4 regions of the Priestia sp. FSL W8-0524 genome follow, and region 1 is predicted to be linked to each of the others. Evidence: riboswitches for the same ligand, from Rfam matches in the RefSeq annotation. Region 1 holds a riboswitch; each other region holds the start of a gene.
What was found. A riboswitch is a leader RNA that binds a small molecule or an ion and turns the genes downstream of it on or off. The one in region 1 is predicted to bind cobalamin.
Positions count from the first base shown of each region.

Region 2: it holds a riboswitch for cobalamin, as region 1 does, so the genes downstream of both, NST66_RS14065 (cobyric acid synthase) here and nikA (nickel ABC transporter substrate-binding protein) in region 1, are expected to answer to the same signal.
Region 3: it holds a riboswitch for cobalamin, as region 1 does, so the genes downstream of both, NST66_RS12145 ((2Fe-2S) ferredoxin domain-containing protein) here and nikA (nickel ABC transporter substrate-binding protein) in region 1, are expected to answer to the same signal.
Region 4: it holds a riboswitch for cobalamin, as region 1 does, so the genes downstream of both, NST66_RS23700 (ribonucleoside-diphosphate reductase subunit alpha) here and nikA (nickel ABC transporter substrate-binding protein) in region 1, are expected to answer to the same signal.

Region 1 is NZ_JBBOUG010000001.1:212,768-214,971, forward strand. Features, by position in the region: gene ftsZ (cell division protein FtsZ) at 80-1,084, shown strand; cobalamin riboswitch at 1,087-1,277, shown strand; gene nikA (nickel ABC transporter substrate-binding protein) at 1,422-2,204, shown strand, end outside.
Region 2 is NZ_JBBOUG010000001.1:2,760,174-2,762,377, reverse strand. Features, by position in the region: gene NST66_RS14075 (APC family permease) at 1-224, shown strand, start outside; gene NST66_RS14070 (YdcF family protein) at 283-846, opposite strand; cobalamin riboswitch at 994-1,173, shown strand; gene NST66_RS14065 (cobyric acid synthase) at 1,266-2,204, shown strand, end outside.
Region 3 is NZ_JBBOUG010000001.1:2,390,660-2,392,863, reverse strand. Features, by position in the region: gene NST66_RS12150 (hypothetical protein) at 225-383, shown strand; cobalamin riboswitch at 531-709, shown strand; cobalamin riboswitch at 828-1,007, shown strand; gene NST66_RS12145 ((2Fe-2S) ferredoxin domain-containing protein) at 1,109-1,489, shown strand; gene cobJ (precorrin-3B C(17)-methyltransferase) at 1,503-2,204, shown strand, end outside.
Region 4 is NZ_JBBOUG010000001.1:4,539,187-4,541,390, reverse strand. Features, by position in the region: gene menC (o-succinylbenzoate synthase) at 1-298, shown strand, start outside; cobalamin riboswitch at 577-762, shown strand; gene NST66_RS23700 (ribonucleoside-diphosphate reductase subunit alpha) at 896-2,204, shown strand, end outside.

The DNA.
Region 1 (2,204 bases):
ACATAGGAGTAAAAGGTTCTTCACGTGTTTTTTCGGATAATAAGAGAAAGTAATTTTGATCATTGAGGAGGAACTTAGAATGTTTGGATTTGATGCAGATGTATCGCCATTAGTGCGAATTAAAGTAATTGGAGTCGGCGGTGGAGGAAATAACACCGTTAACCGTATGATTGAACATGGTGTACAAGGGGTAGAATTTATCGCCGTTAATACGGATGCTCAGGCGCTTAATTTATCTAAAGCAGATGTGAAAATGCAGATTGGTGCGGCATTAACGCGAGGATTAGGTGCAGGAGCTAATCCAGAAGTAGGAAGAGAAGCTGCAGAAGAAAGCAGAGAGCAAATTCAAGAAGTACTGCAAGGCGCAGATATGGTATTCGTAACAGCTGGCATGGGGGGAGGCACTGGTACTGGAGCAGCTCCGGTTATTGCCCAAATTGCCCGTGAACTAAATGCTTTAACAATTGGAGTAGTTACTCGCCCTTTCAAGTTTGAAGGAAATAAACGTACCAAGCAAGCAGTAGGCGGTATTACTGCGATGAATGAATCGGTAGATACCCTTATTGTCATTCCAAACGACCGCTTGCTTGAAATCGTTGATAAAAAGACACCTATGCTTGAAGCATTCCGTGAAGCAGATAATGTTCTTCGCCAAGGTATTCAAGGTATTTCAGATTTAATCGCTGTTCCGGGGCTGATTAACCTTGACTTTGCTGATGTAAAAACAATTATGTCTAATCAAGGATTTGCGCTTATGGGTATCGGACGAGCTTCGGGATCAGATCGAGCAATTGAAGCAGCGAAAAAAGCGATTTCTAGTCCGCTGCTAGATGCATCGATTGATGGAGCAAGAGGCGTGCTGCTGAACATTACGAGCGGCAGCAGCCTGAGTCTTTACGAAGTACAGGAAGCAGCAGATATTGTCACGTCCGCTTCTGATCAGGACTTAAATATGATTTTTGGATCTGTGATTAATGAAGATTTAAAGGACGAAATGATGGTAACCGTCATTGCCACTGGATTTGATGATGAAGATATTTCACCATCAGCTTCCACTTCTAGAGTTTCAAGAGCACGCTACTAAATTAAATAACCAGCTTTTATGGTGGCAATTGTTTTTCAATTGCCTTAAAAGGGAATCCGGTGAAAATCCGGAGCGGTCCCGCCACTGTAACAAGGAGCCTTATGTCAAAAAGCCACTGTCTATTTAGAGACGGGAAGGCGGTATAAGGCAATGACTTGAAGCCAGGAGACCTGCCATAAATCGCAGCACGCAATAACCTACGAGGATAGGGAGGTGTTTTGGCAGAATCAAAAATACGATAAACAAGGGATACGTTTATCTGAATTTGTTGTGAAGGCAAGCACTTCTTTTTAGAAGTGCTTTTTTTTGTGTATTAAAATAGAAGGTGGAAAAATGAATGATAAATAATAAAAAACTTGTATCTATGATATTTCTCGTGTTACTTTGCCTCACTGCTTGCGCTCCTAATGAAGAGAGTGTAAGTATAAAAGAAAGAAAGAAAACGGATAAAAGTGTGACGTTTTTATTTAATTTTACATCTGCAACGCTTGATCCTCATACGGACGATAATTATACAGCAGTTCGTGGGGGAGTAGGGGAGACGCTTGTTAAAATCAACGACGATTTAAAAATAAAGCCTTGGCTTGCTGAAAAGTGGGAAACGAAAGATAACGGCCTTACATGGACATTTATGATAAGAAAGAACATCATGTTTCAAAACGGAAAAGCGCTGGATGCAAATGCCGTTAAGTCTTCTCTTCAAAGAACGATAGACCAAAGTTATGCGATGAAAAACGCTTTAAATATTAAAGAAATGAAAGCGAACAGTCATGCGCTGACAATTACATTAAAAGAAACAATGCCTAAATTTCCTTCTGAATTAGTGCATCCAAATACAGCTATTATAGATGTTGATGCTTCTAATATAGCTAAGAAGCCCATTGGTACGGGTCCATTTCGCGTCTTGTCTTTTGATCAAGGAAATCAAGTAAAATTAGAAAGATATGAAAATTATTGGGGTGGAAAAGTGAAATTGAAAAGTGCGATCTTTGGATTTAACGAAGATGCTAATGCGCGAGTTGCTGCTCTTCAATCTGGAACAGCCGATATTATTTATCGCCCGCCTTTAGAAAGCTTGGGCACTTTACAAACAGATCCGTCTTTTAAAGTAAGTGGAGTA
Region 2 (2,204 bases), 2.5 Mb from region 1:
CAACTGACGTTGTAAAATTTGCACAGCAGCTTAAATCTGCTTGGTGGCTAGTTGCTTATTATATTATTATGCTTGTTATCTCTTACCTAGGCTCATTTGGTGGAGGACAAGGTGTGCTAAGCAACCCGCTTGACTTAATTTTAATTGCTCTTGTTTCAATCGGTATTTTCTACTGGGCGAAATACACGGGTTTACCAAAAGCAGTTATCGATACGGATGATTAATAAAAAACACGGCATGAATTCATGCCGTGTTTTTCGTTTGTATAGGGGTGTACTCTATTTATTTATCAAACAGCCACGTTTTTAAGATAGCAGCATACTCACGAAAGTAGGCTTGAAGTTTAATTGAATTTGGTGTCTTTGCACCTAAAGGATAAACGTCAAAACCTTGACGCTTGGCAATAATAGAGGCGCGAAATAAATGAAAATCACTGCTAACAAGCACGACTTTTTTGTGTTGAATATCAACTTTCTTTTTAGTGAAAGTGAAATTCTCAAAAGTAGAAGTTGACTGATCCTCTTTTATCATTCGATTCTTTTTAATTCCTTCTTTTCGTAGAAAACGATAGGCTGCTTCTGCTTCAGAAATTTCTTCATCGGATCCTTTTCCACCCGTTACGATAACTTTTGTTTGTTTATGAGTCTTTAAATAAGATAAAGCCGTTTTTGCTCGTTCTTTTAAACTAGGAGACATTTGATCTCCGTCTACTTTGGAACCTAAAATGAGCACATAATCTGCTTTTTGCGGAACAGGCTGATGAGCGGTTTGATACATACAAAAAGACATGATTGCTATGTAAAGAACAAGCAAACTAATAAAGATATAAATGATTTTTTTCTTCAACTACGAGCACCTTCCTAGCTATTTCATAAGATGTTTGGAAAATAATTGTTATTATAGCATACGAGACTCAAATAAGTATAAACACAGTAATATATAATAATAGAAGAAAATCGTTATTGTGAATGGTTATAAAATTCGTTACAATAAAGAATAAATGATTTTAAAAGTGCCTCTAAGGAGGATAATAGGGAAATCGGTGTAAATCCGGTGCAGCCCCCGCTACTGTAAATGTGGATGAACCTGCAAAGACCCACTAGTCAAACTAGGAAGGATGCAGAAGTAAAATGAAGCATAAGCCAGGAGACCTGCTTTTAAAAACCCCTTATTTTTCGGTGGGAGAAATAAGTCAAGACAATGTGTTAATGAGCGCATGACCAAACCTTGACTTTTACAGTTAAGGTTTTTTTATGTGATAGGGAGTGGAAAAAGTGAAAAAAGGAAAACCTCTTATGATTCAAGGAACGCACTCAGACGCTGGAAAAAGCATGATTGCTACAGCGTTTTGCCGTATTTTTAAAGAAGACGGCTATCAAACTGCACCGTTTAAATCGCAAAATATGGCGCTTAATTCATACATTACAATGGATGGAAAAGAAATTGGAAGAGCGCAAGGAATTCAAGCTGAAGCGGCTGGAGTAGAAGCAACAACCAATATGAATCCTATTTTAATTAAACCAACTCGTGATCATGAATCTCAAATTGTCGTTCATGGAAAACCGCTTCGTAATATGTTTGCTTTTCAGTATCGGCAAGAATTTTTTAATGAAGGTTTGAACGTTATCACGGAGTCTTATAAAGAGCTTGCCAATCATTATGATCGAATTGTGATTGAAGGTGCTGGAAGTCCTGCTGAAGTGAATTTGAACGATCGGGAACTGGTAAATATGCGCGTAGCAAAGATAGCCCAAGCCCCTGTTGTGTTAGTAGGAGACATTGATAAAGGAGGGGTTTTTGCGAGTCTGGTGGGTACTCTTCAATTGCTTCCAGATGAACATAAACCTAGAGTAATTGGAGTGTTAATCAATAAATTCCGAGGGGACTTAGAGCTTTTAAAACCGGGGTTGAAGTGGTTTGAAGAATACACGGGAGTTCCGGTACTAGGAGTGATTCCTTATATGCACGACGTGGAAATTGACGCTGAAGATTCGCTATCACTCAGAAATTACTCAACGCTTGTAAATCCGTTAAAAGAAATCGATATTGCGGTTATCTCGTATCCTCGCATCTCAAATTTTACAGACATTGATCCTCTAAGCTTAGAAGAAGACTGTCATGTGAGACTTGTAACCAAGCCATCACAACTAGGTACGCCTGATTTAATTGTTTTACCAGGAAGCAAAAATACGATTGAAGATGCG
Region 3 (2,204 bases), 2.2 Mb from region 1:
ATTTTTACTGGTGAAGCAACAGTTGGTAAAAAAAGCACCTTTTTTAAAGAGGTATAATACGGCTTAAACCTTTTGTACATTTTGTTCATTTACAGAAGTTAAAATGTTTTTAAATTTTTAAAAGTTTCTTGTGACAAGTTTTGTAGAATGGGTTTTCAAAAGGATATGGTTTCGTCATAATGTGGATATAGCGATCACTACAATAATCGGAGGCGAATCTTTTCATGTGGGTACTGACGGTATATGCTGGAAAAGAAATGAAAATGTTTGAATTTGAAACTGAAACGCAGGCGAGAGAAGCTTTTGCAAAAACAAATGGCTGTAAAGTTCTTTCAGAAGTCGTGTATTATAATGATCCTCATTTAACATTAGTAGCTATATAATGAAAAAACAAGAGCTGACTTTATGCTCTTGTTTTTTTTATAGCTTCTTGTATCTTACGAAAAGAATAGAGTTGAAATAAAAAAAAATGTACGCTATGATATGGTAGTTACTTCTATTATTCTGATAGTTTAAAAGGTTCATATATATCAAACAGCAACAGTAAAGATGCCAAGAAGGCTTAATAGGGAAACTGGTGAAAGACCAGTACTGCCCCCGCAACTGTAAGTGTGGACGAACGAGTATAACCACTGTGGAAAAATCACGGGAAGGTTCTCAAGTAGAATGATACACAAGTCAGGAGACCTGTCTTTATTGTGAAGTTTCTATTTCTCCGGGGAGCGGGAAGGGAAACGTTGGCTTAAAGTGGCATTCGTGTACACTTTTATTCTGACGTTTTACCTGCTCGCATATTAGCGAAGCGGGTTTTTCTCGTAGCACAAAACTACATATCGTGCAAAAAAGGTGCGCAATGCTCACATTGCGTTAAATGGGAAGTCTGGTGTGAAGCCAGCGCGGTACCCGCCACTGTGAAGAGGAGCTGATTGCATATGCCACTGTATTCGGGAAGGCGCAATCAAGTGATGAATCGAAGTCAGGAAACCAGCCTTTTTTTAATGCGAAGCTTACCCTACGGGATATAGGTGGAAGTGCAAAAACTTAGTTTGAATTTTTCTGCGCCTCTATCATTGATAGAGGCGTTTTTTTAGTAAAGGAGCGAATAAGTGTGACGACGTGGAACTTAAATGGAACAAAACATCACGTATTGATTTGTAATGGAAGCAGCTGTATGAGAAAAGGTGGAGAAGAAGCCACGCAAGCTATTCGAAATAAAGTGACTGAACTGAATCTAGATGAAGCGGTTCACACAACCCGTACGCGCTGTAACGGAAGATGCAAAGATGCTCCTGTAGCTATCGTGTACCCTTCAGGAGATTGGTACAAGCAGGTCACTGAAAACGTAGCTCATCGAATTGTTGAAGAACATTTAGCAGGAGGCTGCAGTATAAAGGAATCACTTATTTATGAATATGATCAAAACGGTTTTGTTTCTCCGGAAAAGAGTGACTCCATAGAAGGAATTGACAAAGTAAAAAGTAACGCATAAAGGAGGAGCTAGCATGAAAGGTAAACTGTTAGTTATTGGATTCGGCCCAGGAAGCTTTGAACATATTACACAGCGAGCAAGAGAAGCCATTCAAGAAAGTGATATGATCATTGGTTATAAAACCTATGTGGAATTAATTCAAGGACTATTAACGAATCAGCAAATTATTAGTACAGGAATGACCGAAGAAGTAAGCCGTGCACAAGAAGCCGTAAAGCAAGCTGAAGCGGGAAAAACCGTGGCGGTCATTTCAAGCGGAGATGCAGGAGTATACGGAATGGCCGGCCTTGTGTATGAAGTGTTGATTGAAAAAGGATGGAAAAAAGAAACGGGCGTAGAGCTGGAAGTGATTCCTGGCATTTCGGCTATTAATTCATGCGCATCTCTCCTTGGGGCGCCCGTGATGCATGATGCCTGTACGATTAGTTTAAGTGACCACCTTACGCCTTGGGAGTTAATCGAAAAACGAATCGAAGCAGCTGCACAAGCAGATTTTGTAGTAGCTTTTTATAATCCGAAAAGCGGAAGACGCACAAGACAAATTGTGGAAGCGCAAAGGATTTTATTAAAATACCGTTCCCCCGATACGCCTGTTGGTCTTGTGAAAAGCGCTTATCGTGACCGTGAAGAAGTGGTAATGACCAATTTAAAAGACATGTTAAATCATGAAATAGGCATGCTGACTACCGTTGTTGTCGGAAATTCATCTACGTTC
Region 4 (2,204 bases), 4.3 Mb from region 1:
GTCTGTAGCAAAAAAAATTCATGATTTATGCGCCCTACACGGTGTAAGGCTTTGGGTTGGCGGAATGTTAGAAGCCGGGATTTCACGAGCTCATAACATCGCCCTTGCCACACTGCCTTCTTTCACGATACCAGGTGACATTTCTGCGTCGTCTCGCTATTGGGAAAAAGATATTATTAAGCCCGAAGTAGAGGTAGAAGCCGGAGTAATAAAGGTGAAGGAAAAACCGGGGATCGGATACGATATTGATAAAAAGTTTATCAAAACAATCACAGCATTTGAAAAAGAATACAAATAATTAAAAACCGTTTTTTATGAAAAACGGTTTTTTTATTGATGTTGGCAATGTTTAGTAGAAAAATAGGACAAATTTTTTAAAAAGAGCACATTGTTCCATCAAGCGTGTCAAAACATGTTATGATGGAGTAGTTTGATGAAAAAAGTCGAAGGATTTTATCGTAAAAAACAAAATTATTTTTGAAAATAGGTTGATAGTTTTCTAAGTTGTCCTATATAATGTGTTTATAACATAACACAATATGTTGTTTGTTAAACAATAATAAAATACTATATTTTGTGTTTTCCAGTGAAAAAGGTGTCTGATAAAAAGACTTAAAAGGGAATTTGGTGAAAATCCAAAGCTGTCCCCGCAACTGTGAATGCTGATGAAATAAGGAGATCCACTGTGAGTAAACATCATGGGAAGGCCTTAAAGTAAAAAGAAGCATAAGTCAGGAGACCTGCCTTTTTTATGTCGTTTTATCTTCTTCGGGAGGTGAGAGGGTAGAGCGAGGATTGAGAAAAGACTTAGTGTCTTCTTCTATCTTCGTTCTATTCGCTCACCGAGGTACGGTGAGCGATTTTTTATTTTGAAGTGAAGAGAGGAGCCATATTTATGGTGAATACATTAAAGCCTACAATTCTACATGAATTAACTGCATATATTGAACGTTTAAAAAAAGAATTTACGCAGCTTGATTTTTCTTTGTATGAGGAAAAGGTTATTCAAACTGTTACAGTAAAGGAAAATATGACGGACGAAAAGGTTGCAAACGTACTAATTTTGGCAGCTCTAGAGCGTATTTCAATGGAAGAACCAGATTGGACGTACGTGGCGGCAGACGTCTACTTAAACGAACTATATCGAAAAGCAGCGGACAACCGAGGTTATGATAAAAAAGAGAAGTACGGTTCGTTTTATCAGCTTATTCAAGAACTAACAAAAATCGGCATTTATAATAAACAGCTATTAAAAACATATACAGAAGAAGAAATTAATGAAATTGCTTCAGTCATTATTCCTGAACGCGATCGTTTATTTACATACATTGGATTGCTGACATTAGCAGATCGCTATTTAGCGACATCACATGATAAGCGTGTATACGAATTACCGCAAGAACGTTTTCTTATCATTGCTATGACGCTGATGTCTCAAGAAAAGAAAGAAAATCGAACAGCATTAGTAAAAGAAGCGTACTGGGCGCTTTCTAGTCTATATATGACGGTTGCCACACCAACACTCTCAAACGCAGGAAAGAGCTACGGACAGCTATCTAGCTGCTTTATTGATACGATTGATGACAGCTTACGCGGTATTTATGATAGCAATACAGATTTGGCCACGCTTAGTAAAAATGGAGGCGGAATTGGTGTCTACCTCGGTCATATTAGAAGCCGAGGAAGTGATATAAAAGGTTTTAAAGGCGTATCATCAGGAACAATTCCATGGATGAAACAGCTAAATAATACGGCTGTAAGTGTCGATCAGCTAGGTCAACGACAAGGAGCTATTGCCGTATATTTAGACGTTTGGCATAAAGACATTTTTTCATTCTTAGACGCGCGTTTGAACAATGGTGATGAACGCCAGCGCACGCATGATTTATTCACTGGCGTATGTTTGCCAGATTTGTTTATGGAAAAAGTAGAAGCACGTGAAGACTGGCACTTATTCGATCCTCACGAAGTTCGTACGCTGATGGGCTACTCGTTAGAAGATTTTTATGATGAAGAAGAAGGCAGCGGTTCGTTCCGCACTCGTTACGCTGAGTGTGTAAACAATGAACAGCTTTCAAGAGAAACAGTGCCTGCTATTGAGATCTTCAAGCGCATTATGCTTTCGCAGCTTGAAACCGGAACTCCTTATATGTTCTATCGTGATACGGTTAACCGAGCTAATCAAAACCGACACGCGGGCATGA